One region of the Flammeovirga sp. MY04 genome, then DNA from elsewhere that is predicted to be linked to it. Evidence: riboswitches for the same ligand, from Rfam matches in the RefSeq annotation. Region 1 holds a riboswitch; each other region holds the start of a gene.

Region 1 (7,820 bases):
ACGTTGCAACATTCTCCAAGCCAATACCTGAACCGCAGGATTTTCATTCCACATACTATCATTTAGACATCTCCAATGGTTTGCATCCATTTTAGATTTATCAAGAATTTGATCTTGACAATGCTGACATAAATTAGCATGGTCTTCAATATCTTTAGAAGATTTTGGTTCTACTAAAAAAGGGGAAACATTTTCTTCTGAAGCACATAATTCACATACTCCGTTACTTCTTTTCTGTAAATCTCTTTCTAAACTCATTGGTATAATTGATAATGTGGAAATATTAATGACAGATCGAAACTTTAAAATTCAATATCATTGTTGAACTTAAGTTATCAGCTCACTTAAAAAGAGAAAATCATTTCCTTATTTAAGTGATACATAACAAAAATGCAGAATTTTATATCAAATTGTACTTTTTGTAAACGATTATTTAGATGGATTATTCGTTAATAAAAGGATCTGAGAAAGCTGGGTTGGTTAAGAAATCCTCATCAGTAAGCATATTTAAAAATGTGAGGATAGCTTTTTTCTCTTTTTCTGTTAAATGCAATTTTACGGGATCACCAGGAAAAATAGGTTCATTGCTCCCTTCTCTAATTAGGGCATCTAAAGTTTTACTATCCTTTACATGTTCATTATAATGCTCTAAAACTTCTTCAAGTGTATTGAATCTGCCATCATGCATATACGGTGCAGTAACAGCTATATTTCTTAAACTCGGTGCCTTAAATTTTCCTTTATCAAACTCAGACCCTGTTACATCAGAAAGGCCCTCTTTTAAATTATCATCGTCATCCAAACCATTATTATGGAACCCTCTAAACCCTTTAAAGTCACCTGAGGTTAGAATATTTAAATGACAATCACCACAATTTCCACCTCTTAGGTTTATACTTGGTTCTGGATGAGTAAAGAACAATTGAATACCTAATAACTCTTCTTCGGTAGGAATGTAACTTCCTTTTAAGTACTGATCGTATTTAGAATTACTTGAAATTAAAGTACGTTCGAATTGAGCAATTGCTTTGCCAATATTTTCTTCAGTAATGACTCCGCTGCCAAAAGCTTTCTCAAAAATCGGAGGATATTTAGGGTCTGATTGTAAACGCTCAACTACTTCATCCAAAGTCATGTCCATCTCTAGCACATTTTCGATAGGGCCTAAAGCTTGATCTTCTAAACTACCAGACCTTCCGTCCCAGAAAAATTTTCCTTGCCACATAGCATTCACAATAGCCATACTACTAAATTCACCTACACGACCATGAATACCTTCGGCTAAAGCTTTTCCATCTGTAAATGATAAGGATTGTTGATGACATGTTCCACAAGAAGTAGAATGATCTCTGGAAAGTTGTGTATCGTAAAATAGCATTCGACCCAATTCCACGCCTTTTGTAGTGGTTGGGTTGTTTTCTGGTAATACAAAATTTCTTCCAAAATGTGAAGGCAACTCTAGGGGATAAGGTTGATTATTTTCATCATCAATAGTTGGATTTTCACAGCATGAAAAAAGAATTGATAAGAATAAGGGTACTATGTAAAGATTAAGTTTCATGTTATTTAGAATACTTTAAGTTAGGTAATCAGTGTTGAAATAAAAAGGAGACTTAAAGTTTATTATTTTTTTGTGAGGGAGTAGTGTCTTAAATCATCAACTTTAAAAAAAATGAAATGTTTTTGTTAATCAAGTTTAATGATTTGGAATTAAAGAATTATCATTTTAATCTTGCACAATAATCATCAAGAACCTTTAGGTACCAACCGAGCAAAGTAGCCACGGTGGTAAAAATGATGTGGTCGATTTCTAGACAAAAAAACTAAATCACCTCCCTTATTTCTTGATGTTCGTTGAATTTTATAACACTATAATTTAAAATTATGGCAAGTAAAGAACCGTTTCAATTAACATTAAAAGAGTGCTATCAAGTACTAAGCAATCAATTTGTATCGACTTCAGAAGAAGTAAAATACAGAAACCTAACTATGTTACAAGCCGAAAAATTGATGGGGTTAAGAGGTCGATCTGATCATTCTTTACCAAAACTTTATGGAAACTCATTATTAGAAAGAATTAAATCAGAATTAGAGTAATTTTATTTTAGCTTTCTTGGTATATCTTTCTGAGACATCTTGAGCAATGATCTGAATTTGATTTTGCTTCCTAAGATTAATGACACGCATATTTAGGTATAGAATCTTATTGTTTTTTATCATTCGAACAATAGCACTTTCTGTAAAGCCAGAGCGTTGTGCATCTTCCATTAATTTGAAAAACAAATGATGGTCTTGATGCATAATCATTTGAAGGATTTGATTCTTCTTACAACCAAAACATTCATTCCACATAATGTTAGAGAGTACAATTGTACCATTTTCATCTATGGTAGACATGATATCGTAAATGGTTTTATCGCAAAAAAATCTTGATGGAGGGGTTAGGTCAAAAGCTTTCATCATATCTACTTTTTCTATTTGTTGAAGCATAACATGATAGATCGCAGTTGAACATAAATTGATAGATCGCAATAGGTTTTTTGAATATCCTTCTCTCTTATCACATAAACCAATTAATCCAATTTGTTGGTTTTGATGAAATATAGGGATTAATAAAAATGAGAACCAGCTTGCTTGTGTTCTGTACTTATCTTCATCATAACTAAAAAAGGGGAGTTGTTTACCATGAGCCAATTTCAAATACTTTACTGCTATTGAGGAAGTATTTAAAGGGCCATTACCAAGCATCGGTATATTATTTTGAAATGAGGTACATTCTATCAAGTTGGAGTAATTGAGTTTTTCCAAGTCTTGATCAATCAAACCTATAAATCCATAAGTTGAACTTGTAATTTTACATAGTTCATGTATAGTTTGATGAAGAATTTCTAATTCACCTTTTATGTTATTTTTTAATTGATCGATAATGCACTCTCTTAAACCATATAAATGGTCTTTTATAGTAGTAGTCGTATTGAGGGTCATGTGAAGTGTAATTACAAATAAAAAAGATATCAGGTTTAACGGGAAAGTATCAGAACAACACTCAATATATCTCTTTAAGTTTCTTGTCTCCTAATTCGTGATGTGAGTTATCGATTAAAAACTACGTACCATTTGATCTATCTTTTGATATGTGGTTTATATAAACAAGTAGTGAATGGTATTGATCCAATTTTATACTTGACTTATAGTAATAAAAAAACGACAATCTGATGCATTTATCAAATTGTCGTTGTGGAATGTATATTTTAATTACAACAAGTAATTGATGTAAGATTATATTAAACTTAATTCATTCTAACGTTTTTAGGACGATTAATACCATCATATCCTTTACGCTTTTTGGATCTCTCGGTTCTTTTTAATCTGATTTCTTCAGAATCTTCTTGTGTAGATTTACTCACACTTAGAATAATACCTATGGTCATACCTGTAAACAATAAAGAGGTACCACCCATACTTACTAATGGTAAAGGTAAACCAGTTAATGGAAGCAATCCTGTGACCACGCCCATATGTACAAATGCCTGGAGTATTAAACTAAAGGTAAGACCAGCTGCCAATAAACCACCAAATGCTTTTTGACTAGTAGCGACAATTGCCATTCCCCGGTAAAGTAGGGTAATGTAAAGTCCTATAATTACTAAAGCCCCAATTAAACCATATTCTTCTACCACAATGGCAAAAACAAAATCAGAATAAGAGTGAGGTAGGAAGTTTCTTTGAGTACTTTCTCCAATACCTTTACCTGAAATTCCACCAGTTGAAATTGCGATATAAGATTGTTCTGCCTGATAAGGTATTTCAGTTTCACTCATAAAAGAAGATAAACGAGAAACTGCAGTACCACCTCTTTGACCAAATTGGTAAACAAACAAGGCCGCAAGGCAACCAATCGCTATCAACATAAATAAGTATTTAACGGGAACACGCCCGATAAATAACTGAAGCATAATAGTGAGGAATAACAAAGAGGCTGTAGAGATATCAGAAACACCTATTAATCCACAAATTATACCTGTCCATACTAATAGAGGGACAATTGCTTTATTAAATTCTCCAATATCTCTTTGTCTTTTCCAAAGCATGGAAGCCATATTGGCGATTAGTGCAAGCCTTGCTAAATCAGAAGGCTGAAAAGTAAAATTGATAAAAGGGATTTCGATCCAACGAGAAGCACTGTTTATTTCCGATCCAAAGAACCAAGTAAATAACAGTAATGGGATTGATAGTAAAAGTGCATATCTTGATAATCTAGAATAGTAAATATAATCTATTTTATGACAAACGTAAGCACCAATGATACCAACAATGACAAGGGTAGAATGACGTAATAAGTAATGCTCATTATCACCACCTGCTTGCATATAGGCTAAAGACCCGGTAGCACTGTAAACAATCAATATCGAAAACATCGATAATGTGATCATTACACCCCATATGATACGGTCTCCCTCTAATCTATTTAATAGCTTTTCCATGCATTATTTATAATTTCTGAACGGCCTCAATAAAATGATCCCCTCTATCCATGTAATTCTTAAATAGGTCGAAACTTGCACAAGCAGGAGATAATAAAACTACCTCTCCAGTATCTGCAGCATTTGTTGCTAGCGATATTGCTTCTTCCATACTTTGGGTTTCAATCATTACTTTTTGATCTCCAAAAGCAGCCAATAATTTACTATTATCAGTTCCTAAACATATAATAGATTTCACTCTTCTTTCGACTGCATCGTGTAACATACTGTAATCATTGCCTTTATCAGTACCACCTGCAATCCAAACAATAGGCGTATCAAAAGATTGTAACGCAAAGAATGCGGCTTCTACATTTGTAGCCTTGGAATCATTGATATATTTAATATGATTGACTTCTTTGACAAATTGCAATCGGTGAGGTTCTCCAACAAAAGATGGTAATGCATCTTGAATATCTTCAGGAGAAACTCCAGCAGATAGTGCAGCTAGAATTGCAGCACTCATGTTCCATTCGTTATGTGGCCCCTTTAGAGGTAAATGATTAAAGGAATAACTATCTCCTTTAAATGGAATAGTTAATTTTCCTTGTTCAAAGAATGTGTGATCAAAACCGATGGCCCAAGGCTTTATATTTCTCTTACTTAGATGTTTTTTGATATTCTGATCGTCTTCACTGTAGATAAAACTACCTTTCATCGACATATTTTCAATAATTCTGAATTTAGAATCAGCATATTGATTGATATCAAAATTATAACGATCTAAATGATCGGGAGTAATGTTAAGAATTAAAGAAATATCGGGAGCGAAAGTTTCGATATCATCCAATTGGAAACTACTAATTTCTAATACATACCAATCATAGTCGTTCTCTAGAACTTCTTTGGCGAAACTAATTCCAATATTTCCAGCTAAACCAACATTAAAACCACTTTCCTTTAATAAATGATAGATAAGTTTTGTGGTAGTTGTTTTTCCATTTGTACCTGTAATTGCAATAATCTTGGCATCTGTATATTGATAGGCAAACTCAATTTCAGAATAGATTTTTGCATTATTCGCCTTCAACTCTTTTATGATAGGAACAGTATCAGGAATGCCTGGGGATTTTACCACAATTTTAGGATTCCTTGGTGCTTTATCATGAGACCCTTCTTCGAATGGAATTGAATGAGTTTTAAGTGTTTTTTTTTGTTCTTCAGAAATTTTTCCAAAATCAGAAACAAAAACATCAAAACCTTTTGATAATGCGAGTAGTGCAGCTCCAATTCCACTTTCACCGGCACCAAGTACCAACAACTTATCTTTCATTAAAATTATCTGATTTTTAGAGTTAATATTGTAGAGATCGCTAATAGAATACTTACAATCCAGAAGCGAGTAACAATTTTAGGCTCAGGTATTTCTTTCTTTTGATAGTGGTGATGCAACGGTGCCATTAAAAAGACACGTCGACCCTCACCATATTTTTTCTTAGTGTATTTAAAATAAAATACTTGAATCATTACTGATAAATTTTCCACCAAGAATACTCCACAAAGAAGAGGGAGCATCAATTCTTTACGTAGAACAATCGCCAAACTAGCGATGACACCTCCTAAAGCTAAACTACCTGTATCTCCCATAAAAACTTGGGCAGGGTAAGCGTTATACCATAAGAATCCAATACATGCACCTACCAATGCAGTGGCGAAAATAGCGATCTCACCAGATTGTGGGATATACATGATATTAAGATAATTGGAGAAGATAATGTTACCAGAAAGGTAGGCGAATATGGCGAGCACGGTGGCGACTATGGCGGAAGTACCCGCAGCCAATCCATCTAGGCCATCAGTAATATTAGTGCCGTTTGAAACTGCTGTGATTATGAAAATCACTAGAATGATGTATAAAACATTTGAAGCAGTTTGATTAGGTAGAATTTCTGAATAATTAATCTCATTGTCTTTAAGAAACGGGATAGTTGTTTCTAAAGATCTGATATCTTCATAATCTTGTCCTTTAACTAATTCCGAAACAGGTTTGCTCTTAATACCTTTAGAGAATTTTCGTACCATAACATCCTCGTTACTTACTAAGGTTAATCCTACTAAAAGACCTAAACCCACCTGACCTAAAATTTTAAATTTACCAGAAAGCCCATCTTTGTTTTTCTTTACTCTTTTTAGATAATCATCGATAAAGCCAATAGCCCCTGTCCACAATAACGTAGTTAATAGTAATTGTATATAGACATTTTGAAGATTAGCAAACAAAAGTACAGGAAAAACAATAGCACCAATAATAATTACACCACCCATAGTTGGTGTACCTGTTTTTTCCATTTGTCCAGCTAGACCTAAATTCCTGACAATCTCACCCATCTGCATTTTTTGTAAGAAATGTATAATTCTCTTTCCAAAGAAGGCAATGAATAATACAGAAAATATAGTGGTAAGCATGGCTCTAAACGTAATGTATTGAAAGAGTCCGGCTCCTGCTAAATCGTAATGCTTGTCTAAGTAATTAAATAAATGGTAGAGCATATTAATATTTTATTGAAATTCTTATTGTTATGAGTGAAATGCTTTAAAAAGTTCTTCTTTATCATCAAAATGATGACGGACACCATCAATTTCTTGATAGGTCTCGTGCCCTTTTCCAGCTAGAAGAATAATATCACGAGGTTCGGCCATTTCTACTGCTTTAAGAATAGCTTCTTTTCGATCTAAAATCACTTGAGTTCTTCTCTCTTGAGTAGGAGAGATACCATCCATCATTTCTTCTAAAATAACTTCTGGATCCTCTGTTCTTGGATTGTCTGAAGTTAAAATAACTTTTTCGCTTAACATAGCGGCAGTTTTAGCCATTACAGGCCTTTTACTTTTATCGCGATCACCCCCACAACCTACTACTGTGATTATATTTTCACCATCTTCTTTTATGTCTTTGATAGTTTCTAAGACATTTTCTAAAGCATCTGGAGTATGTGCATAATCAATAATTCCTCTGACATTCTTTTTAGAAACCAACTGTTCGAATCTACCGCGAGCAGGTCGTAACTCGGATAAACATTGTAATGTTTCCATAGGTTCTTCGTCAAGACAAATTGCAGTAGCATAAGCCGTAAGGATATTATAGGCGTTGAAAGACCCAATAAGTTGGAACCAGGCTTCTTGTCCATTAATGTCCATTTGAATCCCCTCAAAGGTATTGTCAATTAATTTACCCTTGTAATTTGCCATAGTATGCAAACCAAAAGTTACATGCTTGCCTTTGCAGTTTTGAAGCATCACGGGACCACGCTTGTCATCCACATTTACCAAAGCAAACGCATTTTTTGGTAAAGTATC
Region 2 (7,820 bases), 120 kb from region 1:
AATCTAATCGATTAACATTTTGTAGTAAATAAAAAAATAAACGGAAGATTTAGTCGGTAATTAGTGTATCTTTTACTCTCTTTGGTAGTTTATCAAATACTAACTGATAGGAATGATCTATCCAATTTAATATTTCATTATCTTCCATATCTGCATTGACATCAATGGTGTTCCAATGTTTTTTATTTAAGTGGTACCCTCCTCGAACACATGCATATTTTTCTCTAAGTTCCAATGCTTTTTCAGGGTCACATTTTAAACTAATACTTTCAAACAAATCAATATTTGTCAGTGCAAACATCTTTCCTGCTACTTTAAATACAATTGTGGTTTCATCGAATGGAAATTCTTCTGTCACTCCATTTTTTGAAAGACAATGATTTCTAAAATCTTCAATATTCATGACTTAATCTAATTGTTTATATATCAAAAAATCAAATATATTTTTAAAGTTCTGAACAACAAAAAACTAGTCATATGTAACAATAAATTAATTCTTAAAATATTCAAAAATCACTTAAAGTTACCTTTCTTTGCATTTAATTTTACTAACACTTGAACTCTAATTTTTCCCGACCACTTATTACTGTATTTATTTATCAATGATTACTATTTTTTTTAACTCATAATCAAATACTTTCGAATCGGTAATTAGTGTTGTTTTAAAATTATTTGTTTAAACAAACACTAAACTAAAACAATTCATCTTTACAAGTGTTAATGAATTGGACTAAAGCAAAACACAATGAAACAAAGTTTTCTAACATTATTCAGCATTTTTATCATCTCCTCATCATTATTCGCTCAAAGTGGTATTGTTAGAGGTAAAGTGACAGAGGTACCAAAAAATGAGACTGTACCTTACGCTACGGTAGTTATTCAAGGCACAACAAAAGGAGCCACAACAGATGACAATGGTAACTATGAAATTAAAGGTTTAGAACCGGGTTTATATAACCTTGTAGTTAATTACGTTGGTTACGCCCCTGCATCACAAGAAGTAGAAGTTACCAACTCTAGACCTGCACAGGTCAATTTCCAATTAAAACCTTCCACTCAAGAACTAAACGAAGTGGAAGTTGTGGCCAATGGCTTTTACAAATCTGACGAAAGTCCTGTATCTGTTCAACGTATTGGTGTAACAGAAGTAAAGAGAGCTCCTGGTGCCAATAGAGACATTTCAAGAGTTTTACAATCACTTCCTGGTGTAGCATCTACGGCTTCATTTAGAAACGACATATTAATTAGAGGTGGTGCTCCTAACGAAAATCGCTTTTACTTGGATGGAATTGAAATTCCTAACATCAACCACTTTGCTACACAAGGAGCATCAGGTGGTCCGGTTGGAATGATCAACGTTGATTTTATCGAAAATGTAGAATTCTATTCTGGTGCCTATCCATCAGGTCGTGGAAATGCCTTATCATCAGTGATGGAATTTTCACAAAAAGACGGAAGAACAGATCAGCATACAACTAACTTAATTTTAGGAACATCGGATGTTGGTATTACATTCGAGGGACCTGTAACTGATAAATCATCAATTATTGTATCAGCGAGACAATCTTATTTACAAGCCTTGTTTAGTGTATTGGGATTACCATTCTTGCCTACTTACAATGACTTCCAATTAAAGTATAAATACGACATCAATCAAAGAAACAAAATATCAATCATAGGATTAGGTGCTATCGACCAATTTAAATTGGCAGATTCACCTGGCGAACCAACAGATGAAGATTACGAGCAAAACGTTTATACTTTAAATAATTTACCTGAACAAAATCAGTGGAATTATACTATCGGGGCGAAATATGAACATTTTAGAGACAACTCAACATTTACGTTTGTAGCTTCTCGAAATATGTTAACCAACAATCAGTTCAAACATCCTGGCAACGATAGAAATCAAGCAAAAATTTACGATTACAACTCTACCGAAGCAGAAAATAAATTTAGATTAGAGGGTGTAACGTTCACAAATAATGGATTCACATTCTCATACGGTGTGAATTATGAATACGCTACATATACCAATAAAACTTTCCAGACTTTATATGATTATGATGACGATCAGTTAAAGACCATTACTTTTGATAGTAATCTTCCTTTAAATAAATGGGGAGCGTTTGGTACAGTTTCAAAGAAATTAGCAAGTGATAAAGTCACATTATCATTAGGAGCAAGAGTAGACGCGAATGATTACTCAGATACTATGGGTAATTTATTAGATCAGTTCTCTCCTAGATTTTCAGCTTCATATCAGTTCACTCCAAGATGGAGTTTAAACTTCAATACAGGTATCTATTATCAGTTACCGACTTATACCACGCTTGGATATAAAGAAGATGGCAAATTTGTCAACAAAGAAAATGACTTAACCTATATCCGAAACAAACAATTAGTGGGTGGTTTAGAATATAAAATCCCTGAAAAGAACTTGAAATTCACTGTTGAAGGATTCCAAAAATTATACGATCAATATCCATACTCAATTAATAACCAAATCTCTTTGGCCAATTTAGGTGCTGATTTTGGTGTAATTGGTTCTGAAGCAGTAACAAGTACTTCTTTGGGTAGATCTAGAGGTGTTGAATTCTTGGCTCAGCAAAAATTCTACAAAGGATTCTATGGTATCTTAGCTTATACTTATGTACAGTCAGAGTTTACCAATGCAGATCCAAATGTATACGCACCTTCTTCTTGGGATAGTAGAAACATTGTATCCTTAACTGGTGGTAAAAAACTAAAAAGAAATTGGGAGATCGGAGCTAGATGGTTATACTCTGGAGGTACTCCTTATACTCCATACGATGTTGACGCATCTATGGACAGACAAGTTTGGGATGCAGAGCGTAGAGGAGTTAGAGATTACTCACAGATCAATACGTTACGTTTAGATGCACAACATCAATTAGATGTTAGAGTTGACAAACATTACTATTTCAATAAGTGGAGTATCAATTTCTTCTTGGATATCCAAAACATTTATAATTATAAGTCGAAAGGTCAGCCAATATTGACTACAGAAATTGATCAAATGGGTAATCCTGTAGTAGATCCTAACGACCCAAGCAAATACGTTCCTAAGTTTATTGAAACAACGAACGGTTTATTACAACCTTCAATCGGAATCATTGTAGAATTATAATATTTCAAAAAAAACAATCATTTTCCCTTACTTCTCGTAAATAAAGAGGTAAGGGTTTGTTTTTTTCTAAATTCTACATTTATTTTGAAATCGCATACCATTTACATCTTCTAAAGACGTAAGTGTTTATAAAGAAGAGGCAAGAGACTAGGCTCAAAGACCCTCTAGCAACCATCATAAATAATGAAAAGGTGCTACATCCTAGCCTAAATTTTTAGGAACTATAAGCAAATATCGGAACGTGATGAAGATGCCTTCTGTACTACTTATCCAATCTTTGTATCCTTGATTTAGGCTTTATTTGAAGTCTTTTTTTGTGTCTCATTTATTTCATTCGTAATCAAGAGCAATAAATGCAACAGCATTATTATACATACAAAGAAAAATTTGATCTGGAATTTGGGGAAAGTTTAGAAGGGTTCACCCTTTCATATTACACCTACGGTCAGTTAAACCAAGACAAAAGCAATGTCATTTGGGTATGTCATGCCCTTACTGGTAATGCCGATGTTTTTGACTGGTGGAATGGACTTTTTGGAGAAGACGCTATCTTCAACCCCAAGGATCACTTTATTATATGTGTAAATGTTTTAGGATCATGTTATGGTTCTACAGGACCTACATCTATAAACCCTAAAACCAAAGAACCTTTTTATGATTCATTTCCTAACATTTCGATTAGAGACATTGTCAACTCTTTAAATATCTTAAGAGATCATTTGGACATTAAATCTATTAATACCTTAATCGGAGGGTCTTTAGGAGGGCAACAAGCTTTAGAATGGGCAGTGATGCATCCCAAAATGATGGAAAACCTTATTATATGTGCAACAAACTCTAAACATTCTGCTTGGGGTATTGCATTTAATGAAGCACAAAGGATGTCAATTGAAGCTGATCCTACTTGGGGAGACAAAAGTGATAACGCCGGAGTTAATGGTTTAAAGGCTGCTAGAGCTATTGCTATGTTATCTTATAGAAACTATAGCACTTATGAAGAAACTCAATCTGAAAAAGACGTAAATAAAGTAGATAATTACAGAGCATCTACTTATCAGCAATATCAAGGTGATAAATTAACTAAAAGATTTAACGCTTATTCTTATTGGACTTTATCTAAAACAATGGACAGTCATCATTTAGGTAGAAACCGTAAATCTTTAGAAGAAGCACTTCAGAGTATACAGGCATACACTCAGGTAATTGGCATTACTAGTGATGTCTTATTCCCTGTATCTGAGCAACGTTTTATTACGCAACATATTCCAAATGTCACCTATGAAGAAATCACTTCTCTTTATGGTCATGATGGATTTTTGGTGGAGACTTATAAAATTGCTGCGGCAATCAGAGCTTTTTTCAAACAAAAAAATAAAAAAAGAGTAGTCTTATAATTTTAGGCACACATTTTGATTTTGCATTGGCGTATATCCGTTTGGATAATGTATGTCTATAATGAACATCAAATAACATGAAAAATATTACTAAAAGACTCTTATCCGCAAGTGCATTATTATTGTTAGGAGTTTTCGCTTTTTCTTGCTCTAACAAATACGGCAATGCATCATCTTCTTATTTCAAAAAAGAAAGAAAGAAATATGAAGTAATGGATCAACATGCAGACTGTCCTCAATTGGTAAAATCAAGAAGATAATTTCTTCAAAAAATCATATTTCAATCCTTTTTTCGTAACTTCATGAAAAAAGGATTTTTATTATTTCTACCAATTATAGATTTTTTAATCTTCTACTACCAATTATTATGCAACGTGAGATTGAAATTGCAGAGCTGCGAAGGCTTACCCAATATTTAGACGATAATTTTGATTATGATTTCAAAAATTACGCAATGTCTTCGTTTACTAGAAGAGTTCGCCGAGTTGTTGAGTTGTATAAATTTTCATCCGTAGATGCATTAATCAAAAGGTTTAAAGATAAACCTGAGTTTTTTCAAGAATTTGTTTCTGAGATTACTGTTAATGTAACAGAGATGTTTAGAGACCCTACTTTTTGGATTTCCTTAAGAGACGAAATCATTCCTGAGGTCTTAAATGAACATGATAAAATAAGTATTTGGCACGCAGGGTGTTCTTCTGGTGAAGAGGTTATTTCTATGTGCATACTACTAAAAGAAGCAAACGCTCTTGATAAAGCTACTATTATTGCAACAGACATTGATAAGTCTATAATTCAGAGAGCAAAAAAAGCAGCTATTAGTGCAAAGAATATGGAATTGAATCAATCCAATTACGAGCGCTATGGTGGTAAGGCTGCATTATTAGATTATTTTATTGAAAGAGATGGGTTTTATTATGTAAACCCTGACTTATTGGATAGAGTATCGTTTAGAGTACAGGATTTAGTCAAAGGTAATCCTTTCTCTAAATTCGATTTAATTCTTTGTAGAAATGTTATGATTTACTTTAATCAAACACTTCAAAACGAAGTACTGAAAAAGCTTCATAACAGTTTATTCAAATATGGCAATCTAGCAATAGGATCTAAAGAGTCACTTATATGGTGTGATATTGCCAATAAATTTGTCGTTGTAAACAACGAGGAGAAAATTTACAAAAAAATAAAAGAATAATTCCTCTATGCTATTCAATGTAGATAAATCCGTTTTTGAGAAAACCTACAAGGGTATCGTTATAGGGGGCTCTGCTGGTAGCTTTAAGCCAATCACCCAATTATTGGCCGACTTACCAAAAGATTTTCCAATTCCTATATTTTTATGCTTACATAGATTAAAACATGTAAGACACGGATTTATTGAAGCATTATCTATCCGCAGTAAAAAACAGATTATTGAACCACAGGATAAAGAAACTATCCGACCAGGGATGGTATATTTAGCCCCTGCGAACTACCATATGTGTATAGAATTAGGAAATTCTATTTCTCTTTCTACTGAGGGATTGATCAATAATTCTAGACCATCTATAGATCTGACTTTTCATACAGCGGCCTACACATTTAAAGAAAAAATGATAGGTATTTTGTACTCTGGAGCAAACAAAGATGGAGCAGAGGGCATGAAATCTGTCAAAGACAAAGGTGGTTATACAATAATTCAAGATCCTGATGAAAGTCTTATGGCGACAATGCCTCAATCGGCACAAGCTATAACAGACATCGATTTATGCCTTGAATCAGAAAAAATTAAAAATTTTCTACTACGTTTATACAAGGCTCAGCAAAAATAAACGTTAGTAAATAAAATCTTGTGTAATATTTTCAAGCAACCTTCTTAGCATTTTGAAAACAACGCAGAAAAAAACAAATATTCGAAGAAAAGGGTCGAGATCAGATATCCGACGATATGGCATTATCATTAGTGGTATTTTAGCAGTTCTATTTACAGCTATAATATTTCTAGAAATGAGGTTTCCAAATATCTTATCACTAGTAGGAATTTTGGACACGAAGCAATTCAATAGAGAAACCTATTTACTTTCTATTCGATTCCTCGATCTTACTTTTATATCTGCTTGTATATACTTTATCTTTGACAAATCTAAACCTTTCAATATTTATTTAGGTATCGTTTTCTTATTCATGTGTATTTATTCCATTTGGGATATTCATGAGCTACCGAATTTAATATTAACGAGCTTAGAAATTACTGATGATAAAATCATTGGTCAAATAAGAGAAGTTGCTAATCCAACATATTATACATTAGGCTTTACATTTGCCATTTTATTCTTTTTCTTATTCCGTTTGATTTCAGACTTGATGAAAGATCCTGAAGATCAGATCATCTACGTTCCTAAGTATTACAACAAGGAAAATCAAGAAAGTGAAGAAGAAAGAAAAGATGCTATCCAAGAACGCTCTCAACTTATTCGCAATAATATTCATGCAGCTATTGTAGATAGTAATGATGCAGCTGATAAAGATCAAAAGTTACTAAATGCTATTTGTAAAGAATTTAATGTAAGCACTGGTATTTATTATAAACTAAAAGAAATTGAAGGCGAATCAATATTAGAATATGCAAGAGGGTTTGCATTCTTTCTTCCTGATAACGATAAACTATCCTATCAATTAGGAGAAGGTCTACCTGGACAAGTTGCCAAAACCAAATCATCTATCATTACTAATAATGTTCCTGAAAAATACATTAATGTTGTATCAGGTTTAGGAGATGCTTCTCCTCAATCGTTAATGATCTCCCCTATTATTGACTCAGAACATGACTTAGTGGGTGTTGTTGAATTAGCATCTTTCAAGAGTTTTTCACCTGATGACAGAGAGATTCTTGACAAAGTAACCATATGGTTCACAGAAGATAATTAATAAGAAAAGCAGAAAATCTATTTATATATGTTCTTTCAAGATTTAAAGATACGTACTAAGATCACGATAATTATGCTTATGGTTGTTACCATTACAGTAGCAATTATCAGTTTTCTTTCTTATATACAAACAGAAGATTCCGTAGAAAGGCGTTACTCTGAAACTTTTGATGTTATCAGTACATTAAAATCTGAACAAATTGATCAGAAGTTTAAATTACTCGAGCAAAACCTAAAGTATATATCTAAATCTGCTCTGATTGTTTCTTCTACGACTAAATTAAAGTACTTATTCAAAACTAAATCAAGTGCATATAAGGATTCCACTTATTACGCTATAAAAAGAACGTTAGATAACGATTTATTCCC
Region 3 (7,820 bases), on a different replicon from region 1:
TTAAAGTATGGTGTATTACTTGGATTGTAAGAGTTCAACTCACCTAGACCAATTTTTAGATGTGGAATGTCATCTATATAAATGTGGCTTAATTCCTTCCCCTCAAAACTGATAATTTTTATGGATGTTTTTATATCTGTTCTAAACAATTCAGGTGATAATAATAAATGTATTCCCTGATCATTTATGATACTACCCTTAATGAATTCTTTTGACTTATAGATTTCCGTTACTTTTTCATTTATCAATTCTAATACACTATTTGGTTTAATGAAAAAGATTCTCCCGGACGAATTTATTTTTACTTTTGCATTGGTTAATTCATGATTAGGAAGTGAGATTTTCTTTATGTTTTTAGTCTTGAGGTCAACTAATTGTAAACTACTGAGGGTAATATTTGTTAGTGTATTTTCTTTGGGTATTTGAGCATTTAGATAAAAATTATCTAGAGCTATAGAATCTTGTAATGAATAATCTTCCTTATCCCAAAAACGCACAAAATCATTTACGGTAATTAGATGTTTATCGGTCTCATATATTTTCGCAACATAATTTCTATGTGGAAGGAAGACCACTTCTTTACCATTAATCATTGAGACACCACGTACATCAGAATGTATATTATCACTTATCCAAATGATATTATTACTTATGGATATAAGCACATCATTTACAATTGCTGAATTATTTTGGGCTTTTGCACCAAAGCTGAAAGTGATTAAGAATAATAGATAAAGTTTGAGGTAGCTCATTATAGATGTAGTTGATATAAGATAAATGTGTTGAGTAAATTTAATTGTTATAGTTCACCTTTAAAATAATAAATGAGATTATAATTATGAAAGCAATTACCATCTAGAAAATCTCCCCTATCCAAGAACATTATTCTAAGTATTTCTATAAAGAATAAAACATAATATGATTTATGGTTGCAAGTTGCAACTAATAATTATATATATTATTCATAATCAATTAAATTGAAATACTTATTAACCCATTAACTTTGCTTCATGAAAAGGTTCATTGCCCTTTTTAAGGAAAAACCTTTTATATCCTCATTATCATTAACCTTTAGTGAATTATTATATAATTATTCACTACTCCTATTTGTCACACAAGTCTATTCGGCTGAAGATGTAGGACGTTGGTTCATATTTTTTGCTGTCTTTAATTTGTCGATCAATATTAGAGAAGGGGTACTTTATGTTGCTTTAGTGAAATTTTCATCTGGAAAAGAAGATGAAACAGCACATTCTACTTATAAAACGGTTTTATACGCTCTATTACTTATAGAATCCTTAATTGGAGCGGTAATTTTTGCGATTGGGTATTATGATTTCTTCCCAGAAGTCTCCGCATTATTGTTATTTTATCCATTGTATTCCATTAGTAATAATTGTTTAAAATGGATTGAAAATATTCATAAAAGTCGTGGTGAATTATATAAAGCAGTAATGATTAATTTCACTACTCTTTTAATGCTTTTCACTGCTTTCTTCTATTTCAGTAATTACCCTGTAGAATTAAGTAATTTAATTATCTATTTGAGTGGCCTTTATTTTGTTAGTTTTCTTATTGGTTTAAGTTCAATTCCAACCTTCAAAATAGTTATAAGTAAATTTAATAAGAAAACGTTCAAACACATTATGCATTATGCCAAACAAGGCACGTTAAAAGCGATATTTGGTACACTTGCTTCTAGGATGACTTTATTTATATCAGCTGGTATTTTGTCTTTGGAAGTAACAGCACTTTTGGGTGTTGCTCAACGATATTTGGTGTTAATTTTATCGCTTAGTAATGCGATTCAGCTCATATTTTACCCTAAAATTGTCTTACTATTTGAGCAAGGTAACCTTAGGCATTTTAAGCTTGAATTTACAAAAACAATTAAAAGAGTGTATACTTTGATTGTTCCTATCTCTATTGCTTTTCTTATTGTCATTAAACCTCTTTTAGGTATTCTACATGGAGAAGGTTATGGAGAATCTTTCCACCTATTAGTTATTTTGATAATGTCCGCTCAGTTTTCGCCATTAGGAGCATTTTTCGGAAGTTATACTAATGCAATTGGTAAACCTCAATATTCAACCAATGTTGTGGTAATTAATAGCTGTATTTTAATTTTTAGCTCTTACTTCTTTGTCAAATTCTTTGGAGAACTAGGAACAGTACTTCCATTATTAGTTACAGAAATAATAGGATTCTTTATTATCTACAATTATTACCAGAAATACGAAAGGATCAATATCATATTATTGATGTTAAGGACACCAAAGCTATATCTGATCTATTTTAGAAGAGCAAAACAACTCTATCACCTTAAATTCAAAAAAACTTCTTAGAAAAATTTGAATTATACATTTTTTGTCTTTTACTTTGTATCATCATCAAGAATCCTTAGATGGATGCCAACCGAGTAAATACCACGGTGGCAAAATAGATGAGGTCGGAACGACAAAAACATTCCCCCTATTCTTATTAAATTCTTGATGTCATTGTAAAATTTTGTTTCACTCTAAATTTACATTTATGACATTATTCAATGAAAATGAACTTGTTGACGCTTCTCTTTTAGGGCAGCTATCTGATGATGAACTGATACATCAGTTTAATCTTGAAGTCGGTAACTTTCAGTGGAATAGTTCTCGAGGTATTTTTTTAAATGCCTTGAACACAGAGTTCCATAATAGAGACTTTAAAGGTTTATCCACTGTATTTAAAAGTGGTAAATTATCTCTTAAAAAGCCTATCCATTTATTAAATGGAGAATTGAATTTTATTTAGTATTTCAAAATTATATCATCATGAATTTACAAGAAGACATTTATATCTATTTCGTGGATCATTTTTCATCATTAAATGATCAATCATTATTGGAATTAATTAGGACTACATCAACTAAAGAGGTATCTCATCATAACAAAAAGATGTTAGATGCCTTAAATGATGTAAGGAATGCTAGATCAATCTGATTAACAGGTGTCACCCTATATGAATTGGGTGACACTTTTATTTTTTATATATCGGATAACCTCCTCCCTATTTGTCATTACTTTTTGTTTGGTATCTGATCCAATAATAAGGTTAATACCATATAATAATAACTTAGTGACAGGGTTATTAATAATCACTATATAAGAAGCTACAAGATGTGAATAGTTGTCCAAAATAACTTTTACTTTATTAGCAAAACTCATACGGAGATCTGTTAGCATCATTTTTACTTTAGAAACATCATATATAAAAGTTGTAGGTTTTTGAATGTTTTCTAAAATGATATGAACTACTTTAAAAAAATGTTCTACATCTTTTTTATTCAATGTTTCTTTCCTGAATGTAATTATTACATGATCATCAAATGGATATTCTATTTTAAATGTTTCGTCACTTAATTTGTTGCAAAGGTAATCTAGAGGGTACATTCTATTTTTGTTTGGGTAGTAAATAGAGAATGAATTTAATTGTAATCAAGAAACATTTGATATTGATTTGATTACTTCACTATCTAATTCTGCAAAGCTTCTTGCCATGTCAATATCATCGTAAACGTATTGTCTTATTTCTCTTTTAAATATCTTATTTATTGTATTTAAAATCACTTTCAAAAGCTTATTAGGTGCTACAATAAAATAAGCTCTCAATAAGTTCTGATATCTTTTATCATGTTCATTAAGTAAACGTCCATACTCTGCTCTGGCTGAGGAACTAATCCATTTGATATTACTTGAATCATCAATAACTACAAAAGGTGTATCAAACTTGTCAAAAACTTTTTCTTTTAGTGCTTTAAATTCAATAATATCTTGATGAGTTGGGTTTTCAGATAAACATGTCATTGTCACAATTGGAAAGTCAGTAACATCTATTACTGCAGCATTACATGTGTAAATTTTATTCATAATAGTTAGGTTTCTTGTAAAATATTAGTAGTTGGGTAGTGATGTGTAATGGTAAGGTTATTTTAAGATACCCTCTGATAATCGATCATAAATTTTAATTCTGATTTTGCTTTTTTGTATGCTTCATCATAGCTAGAACATATTACTTGACGAAATCTTGGTTTTGCAACAAGGTTGATACCTTTTAACATGATATTCACCACTATATTGGGAACTACAACATATGCTGTTTTAAAGAGATGAAGATATTTCTCATCACTTTCTTTGAGGCATTTACCATATTCTATTCTTGCTTCTGAGTCCATCCATTTGATTTTGGACACATCGCTAAGGACTATAAATGCTTCATTGATTTCCTTGAATACCTTATTTTTTAAGTTTTTGTATTCAATTACATCTTTTAGATTAGGTTGTTCTTTTTTACAAACGATTTTTACAAGTGGGAATTCTGAAAAATCAAATGTTGCCACTGAACATTCATAAATATCTTGCATGAGTAATAAATTAGTACACATAAAGAACACTAAAAACATCACCTTAGTTCAAAAAAGTGAATTTTTCTACAAAAAATTACAATGTTAGAAATCGCCCATAATATGAACTTGAAAAGAAATTATAATGAGTAATCGATAATTTTATAAACATACCTTTTTCTAAAAATATCTCATTGCATTAGTATTTATCTTGTAGAATTTGAACATAAAAAAAAGATCAGTCAATGACTGATCTTAATTTTGTTTAGTATTTAATTTTACATGTTTATACTTATATATTAAATCATGAATTAATTCCTAATTTATGCAGATTTCAAGTTCTCGATAAGATCCTTTTCATGTAATGCTTTAGAATATGCCTGTTCAAAAGATTTACAGATTACTTGTTCATATTTTGGTTTTGCGATTAGATTCACTCCTTTTAGAATGGCATTGGCAATAATATTAGGAACAACAGCATATGTTTTAATCATCAAATTACTGTATTTATCAGCAGTTTCTTTCATGTTTTTCCCATAAGCTATCCGAGCATCTGCATCCATCCACTTTACTTTAGAAATATCACCAATTACAACAAAGGGAGTAGTAAATGTTTCGAATATCTCTTCCTTTTTTGATTTGTATTCAATAATATCCTGAGCTGTAGGTTGTTCCTTTGTACAGGTTATGATTACAATAGGAAATTGTGTTAAATCAAAAATCGCAATTGATGTTGTATGTATTTTTTCCATGTATTTGTGAATGTTTTCAATAATCTAAACAATCATTGATTTTATTAAGTTCACAAATGGAAAGAACATTACAACTAAATTTTAAACCAAAATGTTTTCAAAATAGAGAAAATGTCTTCTTATGTATAGAGAAAGGCAATTTTCTTTTCTCTAATTTCGAAAAATCAGACTTTACTTACGTAAGTTTATTGATTTTCTTTGTTAAAAATTTTCATGTCCATTCCACCATCAATTTTACTAATAAAAGTAGCTGCAGATGATACACCAAAAATATTTGTAGCTGTTCTACCCATATCAATTAAAGAATCAACAGAAAGTACAAAGGTCAATACTATACCCATAACTTCTGCAGAAATACCCATAATAGTCATTGCGGTAATTGCGGCAAACGAGGCTGTACCAGGTAAACCAGCAATACCAAACGAAGAAATAACTACAGAAATAAACATTGTGATCAATACCGATGGTGAATATAAGTCCATTTGTCCACCCATTGCATTAGTTACTCCCACGGACAATACAATCATGAAAACGGGCCACATTGCACCACAAGCGTTCATACCCATTGTAGTACCTAATGAAGCAGCAATATTAGCCGTTTCTGTATCTACACCATTTCTATTTTCTAAAGTATCAATGGTAACGGGTAATGTTGCTCCACTTGATTGCGTACTGAAACCAGTTATCAAAGCAGGAATTAAATTATTGAAATGTTTAAATGGATTGACACCATTCAGGAATTGTACTAATAAATGCATTCCAATAATTACAGCCATTGTTAGGTAAGAAACCGAAACGAACTTAGCTAGGTCACTAAACAGAGAAGGACCTTTTTCTGCTACAGCCATTGTCATTAAAGCTAAAACACCATATGGAGTAAGTTTAATGATGGTCATAGTCATAGAATTGACAATCAATTTTGCAGAATCAATCGCACTAATCACCCTACTCATTTCTTGTGCTTTCTTTACCTTCATCCTTTTAATAGATGAACCAATGAGTAAAGCAATAATAAGTGTTCCAATAATATTATTTTTGGAAAATGCATCGAATATTGAAGTCGGAATATTCTGAGTGAATCCATAAATAACATTTCCTAAAGAGGCATCGCTTAGAGACTCTATTCTATTCGCATAACCTTGTGAAATATTATCTGTCGATATTTTCGATACATCTATAATAGTATCAAAATTGAACATACTAGCCATAAACAAACCAATACCAGCAGCACATGTTACGGATAGGACAAAGTACAAGATAATCCTACCGAATTTTTGACCTACATTACTATTGTTATCAAGGTGAATAAGCGTATGTGTGATGCTAATAAAAACAATCGGTACGATCATGAATTTGAGAGATCGTATGTAAATATTGGAAATACTCTTAATGTAATGTCTTAACTCAGCATAGAGTTCTTTTGGTAAAAAAGAATAAAGAGCCCAACCCATTAATATCCCAAGAAATATGGCAGTCAAATTTCTATAATGAAACTTAATTTTTCTTTTTGATAATTGATTTAAAATCCAAAGAAGAAGTATAAATATTGATAATGCTAAAATCTCTGCCATGCTCTCTCTCCTGTTATGCTAATTGATAACAGATTTAAATGATTTAAAAATAAAATAGATCAGTAAACTGATTTGAAAATTAGCGTCTAATTAAAGATAATTTTTTCCTTTTTCATATAGATTCCAAATATTTCGATATCGCACTCAATAAATATCACCTTAAAACAGTAATAATGATCACTTTAATTATAGATAATAAGTGTTAATTTGACATTAATAAAAATCAACTAAAACCCTATGACTATGGAAGCCTACATTTATAATTATCTAATCGAAAGAGAAATCAGGAAAGTCAAAGCACCTGTAGCAAACGGTTTGATCCTAACAATAAGTAGACAATTTGGGACACAAACCAGAAAAGCTGCCGAAATTTTAATAGACCAATTAAATAAAGAAGAAATTGGCTTCCAGATTCATAAAAGACCATGGAAATTAATTGATTACACGGTTTTACATAACCTATCGAAAGAACTTAAGGTAGGTATTAATGATATCAACGAATTTACACCTATTGAATATAAAGGCATTATCGATCAAATAATGTATGGGCTGGATTTTAATAGAAACACCCTCGACGAGAATCTGACAAAAGCACTTAGAACGGTTATCTTATCTTACTTTGAAAGAGGTAATGTAATTTTTCTAGGACGAGGAGCAGTTCACTTTGCTTCTGGAGTTCCTAATGTGATGAAAGTAAATGTTAGAGCTTCGGAAGAGTATAGAATCCAGAAATATGCCCATGCGAATCAGCTAGACTTTAGGTATGCTAAGGAAAGGGTTAGAGAAAAAGACAGAAAGCGAAGAAGATTCAATGCATACATTTCTGAGCAAGTTCCTATTAAATTTGACTTGGTGATTGACAGAGAGGAATTATCCGATGAGGGACTCTCGGATTGTCTTTTATCTTTTGTGAAAATGAAGGAGAAAGAATTTTTAAGAAAAGTCTAGATTAATGGGAGCACCTCTATCTTTTTGATATGAGGTGCTTATTTTTTATTTATCATTGATAAAGCCGCTTGAGTACAATCTAATTGCCAATCAGCACGACTTAATTGGGTATGATGAAATAGTAAACCATCATTTCCAATAATGTTTGTTACTTTGCCAGTATTACAGCCATTC
Region 4 (7,820 bases), 1.3 Mb from region 1:
CACCTTCTACTTGGTGTCTTGCAATTTCGATAGCAGCTTCAAAATCACCATTTTCAATCAAACGACGGAATTTAGCAGAACCTGTTACGTTGGCTCTCTCACCCACGTTAACAAAAATACTTTCCGGCTTGATCGTTACAGGTTCTAAACCACTTAATCTTTGGTAAGGTGCTTGAGTTGGAATTTCTCTTACCTTAGCTTTGCTGAAGGTCTCCGCAATTCCATTAATATGGTCAGGTGTTGTACCACAACATCCACCAATAATATTCACTAATCCATCAAAAGATTCTAAGATTTTACTCATCTCTTCTGATGTCTGATCGTACTCACCAAATTCGTTAGGAAGACCCGCATTTGGATAGGCTGAAACGTTGGTATCAGCAACACGAGATAATTCTTGAATGTATGGACGAAGTAAATCTGCGCCTAATGCACAGTTCAACCCAACACTAAATAGATCCGCATGTCTGATAGAGTTCCAGAATGCTTCTACTACTTGTCCGGATAGCGTTCTACCCGATGCATCTGTAATCGTGCCAGATACCATCAATGGTAAACGTTCACCTTTATATAAGTTAGGAAATTCAGTTTCTCTCCCTTTTGGAGCTGCGGAAACTACCTTGCCTTCTTCAACATCAGTAAAATATTTATCTGCAGCAAATAAAGCCGCCTTACAGTTTAGTGTATCAAATACTGTCTCGATTAAGATTGTATCCGCTCCACCTTCTGCTAGACCTTGTACCTGTAAATAATAAGCTTCAACAAGATCATCAAAAGTAACCGCTCTATAACCTGGATCGTTTACATCTGGAGAAATAGATGCCGTTCTGTTTGTTGGTCCTACAGCTCCCGCTACAAAACGAGGTTTGAGAGGTTCCAATTCAGTGTACTCAGCAGCTGCTTCTTTTGCCAATTTTGCAGAGGCGTAGTTCAACTCATACACATCCGGCTCCATTTGATAATCGGCCATAGCGATCGTCGTACCACTAAATGTATTCGTCTCAACGATATCAGCTCCTGCTTTGAAATATTGTTTGTGAATATCACGAATAATATCCGGCTGAGTGATAGAAAGCATATCATTGTTCCCTTTCACATCACATGGGTGATCTTTAAATCGTTCACCTCTGTAATCCTCTTCACCTAATTTATGCTTTTGAATCATGGTACCCATCGCACCATCTAGTATGAGCACACGCTCTTTTGCTAACTCTCTGAGTTTTTTCGACATCTGATATTTTAAAAGTTACGTTTCACATCCTCTCCAATTGAAGAGTTAAAAACGTGCTTAAAAGTTACTGTTGAGACTTCCATTCCTGATTGAATGCTATAGCTCATCTTTCTCGGACACCTCCGAGGCGGGATTTGGCACCTGTAGCTGGGCGCAACGGTTGCCATGACATCTACGAGCCCGATCTCTTATGTCATTCGTGATAAGCACAGTGCAAATTAAATACAAAATGAAGAAAAGACCATATTTTATTGAATGAAATCGCCTTTTCGTCATCAATTTTAATACGAATACTTAATTTTTTTCAATTTTTTTAAATGTTCAATTTATCCAATAAACATAAGAGTATTTGATACACTTTATAAATTTAGAAATGGGTTGCGCAATCTGTTTCGAAACCTTTCGTACAGAAAAATAAAATCACGTTATCCGTAAATGACAACCGATTGCGCAACATGTATCGCAACATTCCGAAACTTTAAAAAACAGAAATCCAAAAATAGTACAACAATAGTCCACTTTTAGACAAAAGAACTGACTTACAACAATTTGTAATTCTATAGATTAAGGCTTAGAATTGTAAAAGACAAAAACATAGCTATCTACTGCGCAAAACTTGAAATGAATTATAATTTACTGCTATTACGTATTGTCTAAAAGTTATCTAGCTAGAAATTCTCTATTACAGTCATGTTTGATGAAATGACAAACATGCCCATTTTTTTTGCACATGTCCGTTACATGTCCATTTAAAACTACATTTAACTAATGAAAAAATTATTACGTTTCTTCAGTCTAATGCTATTGATGACCATAGCATTCACGTCCACATTGTATGCTCAAGAAAGAAAACTAACCGGGACAATTCTCGATGAAAACAAAACTCCTTTACCTGGTGTAAACGTGATTGTCACAGGAACATCAAAAGGTACAACTACTGATTTTGAAGGAAACTTTTCTATTCTTGTTTCAGAATCAGCCAAAACGCTATCATTTAGTTATATCGGATTTTTTGAACAAGTAGTTGAAATCGGAAATAAAACTAAATTCTCTATCATTCTAAAAGAAGATGCTAAACAACTTTCGGAAGTAGTTGTAGTCGGTTATGGTCAGATGGAGAAAAAAGATGTGACAGGCGCCATGTCTTCTGTTAAGGCAGAAGATTTTAACCAAGGTGTGATGTCCTCTCCTGATCAATTGATTCAAGGTAAAATTGCTGGTGTTCAGATGACTCCATCTTCTGGGGAGCCAGGTGCAGGTGTCAACATTCGTGTTCGTGGTGGTACATCATTAACTGCATCCAATGAGCCTTTATACGTTATTGATGGCTTTCCAATTGATAATACTGCATCAGACCCAGGTACTTCTGGTGTATATTCAAATTCTGCTAGAAAAAATCCATTGGCCACTATCAACCCTGCAGATATTGAGTCATTTGATATCTTAAAAGATGCTTCTGCAACAGCTATTTATGGAGCTAGAGGTGCAAATGGTGTCATCATCATTACCACTAAGAAAGGTAAAGAAGGTACTGCTAAAGTAAACTATGATGCTTACTTTGGAGTATCGACTATTTCTAAAAAATTGGGCATTTTAACTGCTGACGAATACCGTGCAGCTACTGCTGCCGAAGGGACTACTCCTCTAGATTTAGGAGCAAATACGGATTGGCAAGAAGTAATGACACAACAAGCAGTGACTCAAAACCATAATTTGGGTGTTTCTGGAGGAACAAAAACAACTCAGTATAGATTCTCTGTCAATTATCTTAACCAAGAAGGTATTATGATTAATTCGGGTATGGAAAGAATCGGTGCCCGTATGAACATCACTCAAAAGTTATCCGATAAAGTAACGCTTGGTGCCAACATGATGGGTTCATTCACTAAAAACAACAATCTTCCATACGGCGTTGGCGGTGCCTTAGATGGTGGTGTCATCAATAACATGATCCGTATGTCTCCACTCCTTCCACAAGACTATTCTTCAGCAAACCAATTGGAGAAGAACCCTTATATCATGGCTACGAATGTTAGAGATTTTACCAACACGCAAAGAGTTTTAGGTAATGCTTTTATAGAAGCTGAATTAATCCCTGGATTAAAAGGCAAATTAAATGTTGGTGGTGATTTAACTTCAGCAAAAAGAAATGCTTATTTACCTGGTACTATTGAATGGGTTGGTAAAGGCAATGGTAATGCAGATGTTCGTAATAATTTCCTTCATAACATGCTTTTTGAAGGTACTTTAAACTATACTAAAACATTTGGTGATACTAAATTGAATGCACTTGCTGGTTATACTTATCAAGCATTTGGATCGGAGTACAATGCCATAAATGCTACAGGATTCCAAGTAGATAATATTGCAGAATATAACCTTAATGCAGCTAGTGGACTTGTTATTCCAGATTCAAACAAAGAATCTAACAAACTGATTTCTTGGATTGGTAGAGCGAATGTGAGTTTTAAAGATAAATATGTCTTTACTGGTACATTAAGAGTTGACGGGTCTTCAAGATTCGGTGCAAATAATAAGTGGGGTGTATTCCCTTCAGTTTCTGGTGCGTGGAGAATTTCAGAAGAGGACTTCTTATCAACAAGCACAGTGTTTAGTGACTTAAAACTTCGTGCAGGTTGGGGTATTACTGGTTCTCAAGAAATTGGTAACTACCGTTCACTTCCTACTTTAGATGGTGGTAAATCGTTCAGTGCAGTAGGTATCGGATCGGGTGTAACGTATAACAATTACGCTAACCCTGATTTGAAATGGGAAGAAACTTCTCAAATCAACATTGGTTTAGATTATGAATTATTCGAAGGTAAAGTATTTGGTACTATCGATGTATATCAAAAGCATACAAAAGATTTATTGTTAGAGCTTCAAGCGGCTCAACCTGCACCTGTTGATGTATTCTTACAAAATGTGGGTGAATTAAAGAACCAAGGCATCGAACTATCAATAAATACAGTCAACGTAGCTAAAGATAATTTCACTTGGCAAACCGGAATTGTTGCCGCTCACAACAAAAATGAGGTATTAAATATTGGCGATTATGATCAAATACTAACGGGCGCTGTTGGTGGTCGTGGTCAGGTAGGTCAATTTGCCCAAGTTATTCAAAAAGGACTTCCTTACGGTACTTTTTATGGCAAAAGATACGAAGGACTTGATGAAAGTGGTAATGCGATTGAATCAGATGATCTTCATGTATTAGGACAAGCACTACCAAAATGGACTTTAGGTATCAATAACTCTATGACGTTCGGTAAGTTTGATTTTAATTTCTTCTTTAATGGTGCGTTCGGACATCAAGTATTTAATAACACAGCACTTGAATTCTCTTCTACTAATGATATCTACAGCGATCAATCTACTTATAATGTGATGAAAAATGCTGTAAATGAAGGAATCAGAGCGACAAAATACAATTCTAAATTTATTGAGGATGCTTCATTCTTGAGATTATCAAACCTAACATTCGGTTATACTTTCGATATGAACGAAGTGAAATTTGTGAAAAACTTGAGACTATATGTTTCAGGACAAAATCTATTTGTCATCACAAACTACTCTGGTTACGACCCAGAAGTTAATGCTCCTGCGGGAGGTACTCAAGTTCCTCCAATTGGCATTGACTATAACAACTACCCTGCTGCCAGAACATTCATAGGCGGTTTATCAGTTGAATTTTAATCCTCTCTTTTTACTAAAACGAAACAATCATGACAAAAAATAAATGGATCAAGCTTTTTGCAATGGCTTCACTAATCGGAGCTTCAGCTTGTACTAACCTTGACGAAGATCTTCATAGCTCAGTGACGGATGAGTATTTCCAAAATCCTGAGAATTTAGCCACTGCCGTAGCACCGATTTATGCTTCACTTAGAAGTTTCTATCATCATGAAAACTATTGGGGTTTTAATCAAGTTTCCTCTGATGAAACGCTTGTTCCTACAAGAGGTGGTGACTGGTATGATGGTGGAAAATGGCTGCAATTAAATGCACATACTTGGGATGCTACTCATCCTCACTTACCTGGTTTATGGAATGCTCCTTACACTGGTATTGCTAGAGCGAATGGTTTATTAGAAACTTTAGAATCTTTTAATGAAACGGATGATATTAAATCAACTAAAGCAGAAGTACGTTTCCTTAGAGCTTATTATTACTTCGTTTTAATGGATATGTTTGGTAATGTACCATTAGTTTTGGTATCAAAGCACGATGGTGATACTCCAGCATCTTCTCGTCCTGAACTGACTCAATTTATCATTGATGAATTAGAAGCTGTAAAAGATATTTTACCTGCTTCACCTGCATATGCTAGAGTGGGCCAAGGTGCAGCTTATGGTTTATTGGCGAAGATTTATTTAAATGCTGGTGTCTATTTACAAGATGGTTCAACTGTTGTTGCTCCAACTACTGCTCAATTAGACAAGGTAATTGAATATACGACCAAAGTAGAATCCCTAGGTTATAGCCTCTATTCTTCTTACTTAGAAACATTCAAATTAGGGAATGAAGAAGGGAATACAGATTATATCTTTAGTATCACTTATACTGCTGATGATCCACTGGGTAACCATGGTAATTCATGGGGTGTTCATTACGATACTTATAAAGTGAAAGGTGTAGAATGGGCAGTTCCTTCAAAATGGAATGGCTTTTCTATAATGACTGATCGTTATGAATCATTTAATGATGATGATTTGAGAAAAGAACAATTCTACACTGAATTTGAATCTGTAAGTGGCGATATCGTTCAACACGAACCTGAATTACCATTATTTGATGCAAATAAAACACAAGGTGTTCGTTTGATGAAGTGGGAGCCTGATGCTGGTGCAGTAGGCGTTTCTTGGGGTGGATGGTCAGGTAACGACTTCCCTATCCTACGTTATGCAGATATTTTATTAATGCATGCTGAGGCATTGGCTCGTAAAGGGGATCCAGGAACTGCGATGCAAATCATCAATACATTAAGAACAGAAGGTGGTCGTTTTAAAAGTGGTTCTGCTATTGCAGATGCAAACACTCATTATGCTCAGCTATTATCTGATGGTAAAGTTGAGAATGAATTAGACTTCATCTTAATGGAAAGAGGTTGGGAATTATGTTGGGAAGGTGTAAGAAGACAAGACCTTATCCGTTTCGGCAAATACCTAGATGTATGGCAAAACAAGCAAATGGAGAATGATCCTGATGCTTTTGAATTAAGAATGAATGATCAAGATGTTGAATATCAGTTCTGGTTACCTTCTCAAGGCAAACCATCAGATGGTGTAAAAAGGTATTTATTCCCAATACCTCCTACACAGGTTGCCACCAACCCAAATCTTGATCAGAATACAGGTTATTAATTTCTTAAAAAGGAAAAAAGATCCGCATTTACTTTATTATTGAGATAAATTCAGACACCATCGAATTCTGTTCGATGGTGTTTTTTTTATTCGTTTTTTAGATGAAGATCCACTAATTAATTTCAAACTGAGCAAACAGAGCCATATGATCTGTCGGCCAAATGCCTAACGGAGACACAATACTATCTTCTGTGACTTCACTTACTACTTTATTATAGGCAATAGATGCTCTCGGACCTATCAAATACGTTTTCTCACATCTGATATTTTGAGAAGGATTGTAGAATATATAATCAATTCTATCCCTATCATCTGATTTTGGTGCCCAAACTAATTTAGAAAAATCAACATCCGGATTATATACAGGAAATGTAAAACCAGGGTGAGAAATTGGATTAGGGTACTGTTCTCTATAAACATCTTTAAAATTATTATCCTCTAATTCTTTGGTACAAGTCCATGGGATCACCAACCCATTATGTTCATATTTATGCTTATTCGCCTCGATCCAATCTAAGTGTGACGCCTCATTGAAGTCTCCAGCTAAAATCACTACCCTACCTTTATCCATTTCTTTTCTAGCATCAGCTATAAATAGTCTTATCGCTTCGATTCTCTTCGATCGATTATTGTCGTTTAGAATAGAATCTTTATCGAAAATAGGAGCCTTCAATTCCTTCCATGTACTTCCATCATATCCTCTTGGTAAATAAATTGCACAATTTCTGTAATCTAAATGAGCTGAATAAAAAGCTATTTCCAGATGATGAACATTAATAATAGCTTTAGTGATGGATCCCCTATCGTCTTTAACCGGATAAAACATTTCCTGCTTAACGATAGGATATTTTGATAAAATACCTGAATCTTGACTGCTATCCATATAAAAAGTAAAGCCCTTTTGCTTTAGATCTTCTACCATACGTTTTGCTAAAGAACTTTTATTATAGTTTCTCACCTCGCTTAAAGCAATAATATCAGCTTCTGAATTGATAATCTCTGTAATTATCGCTTCATATCCATTAGGGACAACCGTCCCTTCTTGCCATATATTAAATTGAAGGACTTTTATGTTATTTGATGATGATTGAGAACAAGAGGTAAAAAATAAAACCCCTAAGAATAAGGATAATAAGGTGTTTGTTTTCATGATAATGGATTCTAGTATTGTTGTTATCGATCGACGAAAAAAAATTTTTTTTTCAAAAAAAATCAAACTTGAATTG

Evidence for each region. A riboswitch is a leader RNA that binds a small molecule or an ion and turns the genes downstream of it on or off. The one in region 1 is predicted to bind S-adenosylmethionine.
Region 2: another riboswitch for S-adenosylmethionine. It lies ahead of metX (homoserine O-acetyltransferase MetX); the one in region 1 lies ahead of MY04_RS08970 (hypothetical protein).
Region 3: another riboswitch for S-adenosylmethionine. It lies ahead of MY04_RS23730 (hypothetical protein); the one in region 1 lies ahead of MY04_RS08970 (hypothetical protein).
Region 4: another riboswitch for S-adenosylmethionine. It lies ahead of metH (methionine synthase); the one in region 1 lies ahead of MY04_RS08970 (hypothetical protein).

The regions. Positions count from the first base shown of each region.
Region 1 is NZ_CP003560.2:2,213,420-2,221,239, reverse strand. It holds gene MY04_RS08980 (PhnA domain-containing protein) at 1-258, opposite strand, end outside; gene MY04_RS08975 (cytochrome-c peroxidase) at 443-1,561, opposite strand; SAM-I-IV-variant riboswitch at 1,739-1,832, shown strand; gene MY04_RS08970 (hypothetical protein) at 1,885-2,097, shown strand; gene MY04_RS08965 (GAF domain-containing protein) at 2,089-2,985, opposite strand; gene MY04_RS08960 (FtsW/RodA/SpoVE family cell cycle protein) at 3,291-4,484, opposite strand; gene murD (UDP-N-acetylmuramoyl-L-alanine--D-glutamate ligase) at 4,492-5,796, opposite strand; gene mraY (phospho-N-acetylmuramoyl-pentapeptide-transferase) at 5,802-7,013, opposite strand; gene MY04_RS08945 (UDP-N-acetylmuramoyl-L-alanyl-D-glutamate--2,6-diaminopimelate ligase) at 7,041-7,820, opposite strand, start outside.
Region 2 is NZ_CP003560.2:2,090,407-2,098,226, forward strand. It holds gene MY04_RS08415 (MmcQ/YjbR family DNA-binding protein) at 50-403, opposite strand; gene MY04_RS08420 (TonB-dependent receptor) at 746-3,151, shown strand; SAM riboswitch class I at 3,275-3,381, shown strand; gene metX (homoserine O-acetyltransferase MetX) at 3,505-4,545, shown strand; gene MY04_RS08430 (hypothetical protein) at 4,623-4,805, shown strand; gene MY04_RS08435 (CheR family methyltransferase) at 4,913-5,740, shown strand; gene MY04_RS08440 (chemotaxis protein CheB) at 5,748-6,356, shown strand; gene MY04_RS08445 (GAF domain-containing protein) at 6,409-7,452, shown strand; gene MY04_RS08450 (PAS domain S-box protein) at 7,525-7,820, shown strand, end outside.
Region 3 is NZ_CP003561.2:962,117-969,936, forward strand. It holds gene MY04_RS23720 (hypothetical protein) at 1-752, opposite strand, end outside; gene MY04_RS23725 (lipopolysaccharide biosynthesis protein) at 1,011-2,345, shown strand; SAM-I-IV-variant riboswitch at 2,383-2,475, shown strand; gene MY04_RS23730 (hypothetical protein) at 2,533-2,787, shown strand; gene MY04_RS23735 (hypothetical protein) at 2,808-2,975, shown strand; gene MY04_RS23740 (hypothetical protein) at 2,991-3,425, opposite strand; gene MY04_RS23745 (STAS/SEC14 domain-containing protein) at 3,471-3,902, opposite strand; gene MY04_RS23750 (hypothetical protein) at 3,965-4,396, opposite strand; gene MY04_RS23755 (hypothetical protein) at 4,699-5,127, opposite strand; gene MY04_RS23760 (cation:dicarboxylate symporter family transporter) at 5,313-6,698, opposite strand; gene MY04_RS23765 (cytidylate kinase-like family protein) at 6,942-7,646, shown strand; gene MY04_RS23770 (hypothetical protein) at 7,685-7,820, opposite strand, start outside.
Region 4 is NZ_CP003560.2:901,782-909,601, reverse strand. It holds gene metH (methionine synthase) at 1-1,231, opposite strand, end outside; SAM riboswitch class I at 1,332-1,440, opposite strand; gene MY04_RS03575 (SusC/RagA family TonB-linked outer membrane protein) at 2,000-4,927, shown strand; gene MY04_RS03570 (RagB/SusD family nutrient uptake outer membrane protein) at 4,957-6,594, shown strand; gene MY04_RS03565 (endonuclease/exonuclease/phosphatase family protein) at 6,707-7,744, opposite strand.